DNA from 2 places in the Pseudoalteromonas sp. P1-13-1a genome. Region 2 is predicted to be linked to the other one. Evidence: riboswitches for the same ligand, from Rfam matches in the RefSeq annotation. Region 2 holds a riboswitch; the other holds the start of a gene.

Region 1 (4,433 bases), on a different contig from region 2:
CCGCCTTTGTCTATATCGGCAATAATAATGACAGGGCAATCTACCGCTTCTGCGTACCCCATATTGGCAATGTCGTTTTCGCGAAGGTTTATTTCTGCGGGGCTGCCTGCGCCCTCAACCAATAATAAATCGAACTGTTTAGCTAGGCGTTTATGCGAGGCAAGCACCGCATCCATCGCCACTTTTTTGTAGTCGTGATAGTTGCTCGCTTCCATATTACTAATGGCTTTGCCATGAATAATAACTTGTGCGCCCGTATCGCTATTTGGTTTAAGTAATATAGGATTAAAGTCGTTTTGAGGCTCTACATTAGCCGCTATTGCTTGCAAAGCTTGCGCTCGGCCTATTTCGCCGCCTTCTTTCGTAACCGCGCTATTAAGCGCCATATTTTGCGGTTTAAAAGGCGCAACCGTTACACCTCGCTTTGCAAATACTCTGCAAAGCGCAGCGACTAAGGTGCTTTTTCCGGCATCTGACGTAGTGCCTTGAATCATTAAGGTTTTCATCCGCCCTATGCCTTTGTTTTTCTAAAAAAGAGCAAGCTTAGAAAAAATACGCTACCCATAGCTGCTGTAATCACCCCTACAGGGAGCTCTTGGTTTTTAAGTAATGAGCGCGAAAGCACATCGACCCACACCATAAACGTGCCACCCACTAAGCTTGTGATGAGTAAGCCAGCAGTACTGCCTTGAGATATAAAAAAGCGCACTATGTGCGGCACCATTAAACCTACAAAACCAATACCGCCACATAAGGCCACCAGCACGGCCGTTATTAAGGAGCTCAATACCAGCATAAAAATTCTAAACCGGTGCACACGCACCCCAAGCGTTATGGCGCTTTCATCGCCAAGAAGCAGCGCATTTAACTGTCTTTTAAAGCTCAGCATAAAGCCAATACACACCACTATAACCATACATGGCAACCATAACGTGGCCCATTGTGCGCGGGCAAAGCTACCTAACGTCCAAAATAAAATACCAGCCACTGCTTGCGGGTCGCTCCAATACAACAATAAACTGGTAAATGCGCTAAATAAAAACGACAGCGCCACACCTGCTAACAACATAGACTCTACGTGCGTATTTTTTTGCCGCCCAGCAATAAGTATCAATAAGCCCATAGCTAAAAAGCTCCCTAATAAGGCAGCAGTCGATAACATAAACCCAGCACTTATACCTGTCACAGCCATAAGCAGTACAACCCCAAACGACGCACCTGACGATATACCAAATAAGTATGGATCGGCGAGCGGGTTACGAGTAACCGTTTGCAAAATAAGCCCAGCAATAGCCAAACCTGCGCCCGCCATAAAGGCAAGTAAAGTACGGGGCAACCTAAGCTCATAAATAATACGTGCGTTAAGCGAGCCCTCCCCTGCCGATAAAACTCCGGTGAACACATCACTTAACGGTGTATCTGCTGCGCCAAAGCTCAGTGCACTAAAAAGGCTGCCCAGTGCAATTAATGAGGCAGCTATAAAAATAGTCCACGGGTTTATGTTTGTTATATCCATTTAATTAATAGCCATAAAAGTAAGTAATATGAGGAATAGTTTGGCCATTTTCTGTGCGCTGCGGGTGGCTGGTTACGTGCGCACATACCCCAAAAACATCTGCTAGCATCTCTTCACTAAGTACCTGTTCAGGCGAGCCTGTATGTGTTATTTTGCCTTTATTAATAACCACCAGTTCATCGCACATAGCAGCTGCTAAATTTAAATCATGAAATGAGGCAAACACAGTGACCCCTAGCGATTTTGCTAATTCCATCACTTGTATTTGGTATTTAACATCCAAATGGCTGGTTGGCTCATCCATAATGAGTAATTGCGGTTGTTGCACTATGGCGCGGGCAATTAATGCTCGTTGCTTTTCGCCCCCCGAAAGTGATTCAAAATTTTGCTTACACTGCTGCTCAAGCCCTACGGTTTTTATTGCCTGTGTAATTTTTTGTTTGTCGCTGTGGGTGGTGGCGCTAAATAGTGGTTTATGAGGCGTAAGCCCAAGGGCAACCACATCAAATAACGTTAGGTTAAATTGAGCAGGCGTTTCTTGCAGAACGACAGCAACATATTTTGCGTAATCTTCACTTTTAAGCTGCCAAATATCCTGCTGATTAAAAGTAATTTTGCCTGTGGTGGGTTTATTAAAGCGATACAAACAGCGCAGTAAGCTCGACTTACCCGCCCCATTTGGGCCTATTAAGCCAATAAATTTACCCTTTGTTATAGGCAAATTAATAGTGTTTAAAATGGCGTGATTATCAACTTCCCACGACACATTTTGAATGTCTAATAAAGGCGTGTTTGGCGCTAATGTAGTTTGCAAAGTGAGTCCTTTAAAAACGCGCACTCACTAAGACACCACTAAAAAAATAGTGCACTAATAAAATGAGTTTACCCGCTCGTTAAAATATTTTATTCATTTGTATCTGACTTAAAGCACGGTGCTCATTACAGTTACGGGAATAGTTGAGGAATTTCACCCCATTCCAAATGAGCGTCTATTATGGGCGGGTAAGTAAATAATTTAAAGCAAAAAAACCGCGCTCAAAGGAGCGCGGTTAAAAAGGGAGCGTTTTAACTAATTTAGCGAATAGTCAAAACTTGTATTCCATACCTAAGCCAACGTAATCTTGGTCAACATTGTTGTCCATATCAAAGCTTGAGTAAAAACCAAATACTTTAATGTTTTTATTAAACTTATGATCAACACCTACAGAAACTGCCGTTTTGTCATCACTATCATCAAAGTCCATTGCTTGGTACTGCACTTTAAACGTGTTTTTACCCATGCTGTAGGCTGCGTTTAATAAGTAGCCATCCGCTTCTGCGCTACCGTCTACTTTTTCTTGAGTTTGGTACATAGCGCCTAATTTAAAGCTCTCTACTTTACCTTGGATTGACGCACGCACTACATCGTAGCCATTTACTTCGCTATCGGCTGCAACCGAGGCGTAAACCGCACTCTTTTTAAGTGCAGCGTCACCGTAGGTAACCGCCATTGAATAACCGTTATCTGCATCTACGTCATCTTCGGCAATAAATGTAGCAAGTACTTTAAAACCTTCGTAGCTTTTAGATGTATAAGTGATTGAATCACCCAAGCGGTTTTCACCTTTAAAGACGTTTTTAATATCGCCTTCAAGATCATTAAATAAATCTAATTTGCCTTGTGATTGCTTAAGTGCCGTATCGTTACGACCCACAACAACTTGACCATAAGCACCTTTTAAACCTACGTATTGGTTGCGTGCAGAAATATTGTCGTCGTTATCACCTTTAGAGTCAGCGTCAGATACATCAACTTGAAACTCAAACTTATAAACCGCTTCTAATCCATCTGTGATCTTTTCAGATCCCTTTAGGCCAAAGCGAGATGCATTACTTTTAATTTCAGTGAAAGACCCTTCACCGTCATCAGATGATTGCACAGTAACATTCGCTTTACCGTAAACATCAACATCTGCAAACGCACTAAAAGATAAACCACTTACTAGAGCAATACATAAGCTCGATTTTACAAAATTCATGTTATTTCCTCGATAATCACAAAACTAATTTTTTAAAACAGCTGCAGTTTGTCATCGTTAAATGACAGATATATTACAAAGGAAACATTTTTGTCTTTTTATTTTAATAAAAGTGTCTAAATCCTGAAAACAAACTGACATGAATATTTAATAAACAAAATTGTACCCACTCAATCTCACTAAAAATAATAGTCGGTATTTAGTGTTCATCAATAGGCTGATGAGCATTTATTTTAGGTAATAAGTTAATCAAGGTTTCTATTAACTCTTTTTGTTCGTTGTCTCTGTGGTAGGCCACAAAAATATCACGCGAGGTATGTTCAACATCTTTTACATGGAACAGCTCACCCTTTTCTAAATGAGATTCAACAAGCACCTCGGGTATAAACGCACTGCCACCACACTGAATAATTAAATCAAGCGCGATACGCCCCGTACTGGTTCTAAAATAAGGAGGCGTTTTACCCGTAAATTGACGCGCATGCCACAGCGAAAAAGTAGTGCCCCAATCAACATATACATATTGGTTATCAAAAAAGTTTTCGTTAGTTGCTGTGTCATAGCCACTGACAGGAATAATTGGTAGCTCGCAAATTCGCTCAACCACAAGCTCATCCACTTTAGGTGGGTCAAATAAAATGGCTAAATCAAGCGTCCGCTCTAATAATAACCGTGTGCTTTCTTGCTGGGCTTTAACCTCTGCAACTAGCGACACCCCAGGCATAGCCGACACTATATTAGTAATGCCAAATTGTAAAAAGGCATCCCATATATTGGGTGTCCCTGCTAAGCTTATTTGCTTGTGCATGTTATCGGCCAATGCCACATCCACTTTGGCACGCTGCATGCCGGTGATGATCATTTTAGCATGCGGAAGCAATCTCTCTCCTGGCGCCGTT
Region 2 (4,433 bases):
TGTGGATGCATCAATTGAGTTAAATGATAAAACAATTAAGTTAAAAGCAGAGGCTGATCAACAGGTAATGCAATTGTTTGATATTTTAGCCGCTAAAATTTCTAAACGAGGTATGGACGTGGCAAGCTTAGATTTGCAAGATATTACTCGTGCTGGCAAAAATGTGTTTCGTAATGTTGTACTTAAACAAGGTATCGAAAAAGACATGGCTAAAAAAGTAGTTAAAGCCATTAAAGACTCAAAAGTAAAAGTACAAGCTGCTATTCAAGGTGAAGAAGTACGTGTGACGGGTAAAAAGCGTGACGATTTACAAGCCGCTATGCAAGTCGTTCGCACTGCAGATTTAGGTCAGCCTTTCCAGTTTAAAAACTTTCGCGATTAATTAGCTAAGTGCCTTTAGTATTTTAAAGTGAAAATTTAAATGTGTGGTTATTAAATGTATTAGCCACACATTTTACCCCGCCCTAATTACAGCCTTTATTTACTCGCAACCCTAAACCCCTTTTACCTGCGTAAAATCACTCTACTGTGCTTCCATACTCTTTGAACATTATTTAAATGCATTATTAAACCTGCTTAGCACGCAGTTGCGTATATTAGGCTATTCTTAATATCAATATTACTTAATAGTGACTGTTAAAGGCTTTAAATGCTTAAGTTTTTTATTTTTATAATGATCATTGTGTGCAGTAAGTTTAGTTATGCTAAGCCAATAAATGTAGATGTGTTGGTAGAGGACGGTTACTTTCCAATTATTATTAATGCTGAAAAAGAGCAAGGAGTAGCTCCAGAGTTTATTAAAATACTCAATGATTCTCAAAATGACTATAAATTTACGCTTAACTCTTTGCCTGTAAAAAGGCTCAAAAAGTGGGTGGAGTGGGGTGAGTTTGATGTGTTGTTTTTAATGGCTAAGCAATGGGTGCCCGAGGGATCAAGAAGCGCCTTACAGGAAACGAGTTTTTATGTTATTGCTAAAAATGAGCTGTATACGTTAGCACAGAACGCCCAAAAGCAAAGCTATTTCGACGACTTACATGATTTAACAAAAGCGGGGGTATTGGGGTATTCCTATCGTTTTGCTGATTTTAAAACTGATGCACAATATTTAAGTGAAGAACACCAAGTTAGTTTAACAATTGATGAGTTTAACGTTGTAAAAATGCTGCTATTAAAGCGAGCAGATGTAGGGGTTATAAACAATATTGCTTATCAATATTTTAAAAAGAATAACATTTTTAATATGGACCTACTTTATAGGAGCAATACACCAGATGCTATATACGATACTCACTTTTTAGTTAACCCTTCGCGCAGTAAAATTTCGGTAAAACAAATGGATAAGCTTTTAAATGCGCCCGAAATAAAACCAAAAATCACCGCGCTTTTAAGCTCATATGGCATAACCTCTAGCTTTACACAAAACAATTAATTTAGCTTTTAGCTATATAGACGTCCGTTGACATTTGTAAACAAACTGCTCACAATAACCGCCTATTTTCAAGGTGCTTGCTGTTTGCTAAATACAGGGTTTAAAGTATTAAAACTAACAGCAAGATAATCGGGAAGTTGGTGAGCCTTTATGATAAAAGCGATCCCAACACTGCCCCCGCAACGGTAAAGTATTAACGCATTTATGTGTTTACTGAGTCCGGAGACCGGCCTTGAAGTAATCTTACTTACTTAAATCTTTGCGGTGGGCAAAGATAAGGAACATCATGCTAAATAAAACAACTCTTGGCGTTGCTATCTCGGCTGCGTTGTCTTTTTCTGCCTCTGCTTCAGAAAATCCAATTGAAAAAATCACTGTAACCGCTAATAAATTTGAACAATCAATAAATAATGTTTTAGCAAGCGTTAATGTTATCAGTCGAGAACAAATAGACAAAAGTAATGTACGCGATTTACCAACCTTACTAAGCACACAAGTGGGTTTTCAAATTAATCCTAATGGGGGCTTTGGCCAAACGTCGGGCGTGTCTCTACGTGGTACGGGTTCTGGCGATACGTTAATTTTAATTGATGGCGTTCGCACGGGCTCAGCCACACTTGGCCAAAAAGCACTAAGTAACGTGCCGCTAAATAGTATTGAGCGAATCGAGATCATAAAAGGATCGCGTGCCGCTGTTTATGGCTCAGATGCCTTAGCTGGTGTTATTAATATAATAACGCGCGAAGCGAGCAATACCTCCCTTGATGCCACATTTGGCTCTAATACCTATCAAAACTACCAGCTTGCGGGCTCTGTTAAATCGGCTGCTGTGACTAGCGCTTTTAACGCCGGTTTTGAAAAAACAGATGGCTTTGACGCGCTGCAAGGTGTTGCCCCAGATGACGATGGTTACGAAAATAAGAATCTAGGTTTTAAAGTCAATTATGCTGACGCTCACTATGGTAATTTTAAGCTACTAGGTCAGTACAGCGAAGGTTACGCAGATTATGATAGCAGCTTTAGCCCTGCCACGAGCACAGTCGAAAGAGGGGACTTTAAAAACTATCAACTGTCGGCGAAGTGGAGCAAAAACTACACTAACCAATCTCATGCTCTTGAGGTTGCTTTTGCAACGGATGATTCTGACAGCACGTATGTCGATTTTTCTACAGGTGGGCCAACAACCAGTACGTTTATTACTAAACGTTCGCAAGTAGATTACAACGGCCAATACCGTTTAACTAATACGCTTAATATTAGCGGCGGCGTTAATTGGTATAAGGATGATGTATCACACAGTTCTCAAGCTTTTGATGAAGATAGCCGTGATGTATTAGCTGTGTTTGTTGGGGCTTACTACGACACCGATACTGTGCTTGCCAATTTAACTCTTCGCCAAGACGACGATGAACAGTTTGGCGATGAAACAACCTATACTGCGGCGGCCGGTTATCATTTATCTGAAAATTCAACATTTAGAATTAGTCAAAGCACGGGTTTTAAAGCACCTACGTTTAACGATTTATACTACCCAAATTTTAGTAATCCGGACCTGCAACCTGAAAAATCAACAAACCGCGAACTTGGTGTTAATGTTAATTTTGACAGTGCACAAGTCGATGTTGCAATTTTTAGAAACGATATCGAAGATAAAATTGATTACGATGCAAACTTTGCATTAGCTAATATAAACGAAGCTCGCTATGAAGGGGTTGAGTTTAGCCTTGCTCAACAAATTTTTGGGTTTGATAGCCGCTTTAATTTTGCGTACTTAAGTGCTGAAAATAAAGAAACCGGCGACGAGCTACGTAACGTTGCCAAGCGCACTGTTAATTGGGAAATCGCAAAGCAGTTTGGAGATTTTGATGCTCGCATTGATGTGCAATACCGCAGTGATCGCGAGGGGGCTGTAACGCGCCTAGGATCGTATACACTTTGGAACATAGCGGGCAACTATCAGCTAAACGATAGTATTGAGTTGTCGCTTCGTGTAGAGAACTTATTTGACAGAGATTACAATGTGGTTGACTCAAGAGCTGACTTTACAAGCGGTGAAGTCTACTACTATAACACCCCAGAACGTCGCTTTTTTGCAGGGGCAAGCTATCAGTTTTAATCGCGTTATTTAATATACAAAAGCCCGATTTATATCGGGCTTTTTAATGTGTGTTTAGAATCAATTTAACAACGCAAATTAGCTAGTCAGCTAAAAACGCTTTAAATACAGTTTCAAACTTGTGTAATTTAGGTGCTATTAAAACACTACAGTAACCTTGCTGTGGGTTTTCGTTGTAGTAATCTTGATGATAATGCTCTGCAGGGTAATACGTTGTAGCAGGGCTAACCTCTGTCACTATTGGCTCGCTAATATGATTTTGTAGCTGGGCTATCATCTCATTGGTTTGCTTTAATTGTGCATCGTTGTGGTAATAAACAACACTTCTATACTGTGTGCCAATATCGTTACCTTGGCGATTTAATTGTGTGGCATCGTGTAAGGTAAAAAACATGCTAAGCAGGGTTTCAAAGCTCACTACATCGCTGTCAAACTCCAGTTGAACAACCTCAGCATGACCTGTTGTACCTGAGCAAACCGATTTATATGTGGGGTTGTCGGTATTGCCGCCAGTGTAACCTGAGCTGACATTAAGTACACCCTTTACACGCCTGAATGCGGCGTCTATACACCAAAAACAGCCTCCACCAAATGTTGCTAGTTGTGTTGATGTGCTCATAAGTTGTCCTAATTATGTATGTTGCAGTATTACAGCGAGCATAAATTGATTGCGCCGCAACAGCAAGTTACGGCGCAGTCTAAGCTCAGTTAAGTTTCTTCGCTGTCTTTTAGCGGGTGAGAGTCGGCTTGCTTATTTAATTTTTGCTGCAAAAACTCGGGCGATTGTGTGTTGCGAGCTAGGGCATAGTACGCTGTAGGGACAACATACAGCGTTAGTAATGTTGATACTATAACGCCTGTAAATACCACCACACCAATTACCAT

The links. A riboswitch is a leader RNA that binds a small molecule or an ion and turns the genes downstream of it on or off. The one in region 2 is predicted to bind cobalamin.
Region 1: it holds a riboswitch for cobalamin, as region 2 does, so the genes downstream of both, AN391_RS16040 (ABC transporter ATP-binding protein) here and AN391_RS08085 (TonB-dependent receptor domain-containing protein) in region 2, are expected to answer to the same signal.

Annotation. Positions count from the first base shown of each region.
Region 1 is NZ_LKDV01000030.1:26,275-30,707, reverse strand. Features, by position in the region: gene AN391_RS16050 (cobyric acid synthase) at 1-506, opposite strand, end outside; gene AN391_RS16045 (iron ABC transporter permease) at 512-1,516, opposite strand; gene AN391_RS16040 (ABC transporter ATP-binding protein) at 1,521-2,330, opposite strand; cobalamin riboswitch at 2,409-2,545, opposite strand; gene AN391_RS16035 (porin) at 2,602-3,534, opposite strand; gene AN391_RS16030 (LysR family transcriptional regulator) at 3,734-4,433, opposite strand, start outside.
Region 2 is NZ_LKDV01000009.1:61,148-65,580, forward strand. Features, by position in the region: gene AN391_RS08075 (YajQ family cyclic di-GMP-binding protein) at 1-382, shown strand, start outside; gene AN391_RS08080 (hypothetical protein) at 650-1,432, shown strand; cobalamin riboswitch at 1,519-1,682, shown strand; gene AN391_RS08085 (TonB-dependent receptor domain-containing protein) at 1,719-3,548, shown strand; gene msrA (peptide-methionine (S)-S-oxide reductase MsrA) at 3,631-4,167, opposite strand; gene AN391_RS08095 (efflux RND transporter permease subunit) at 4,257-4,433, opposite strand, start outside.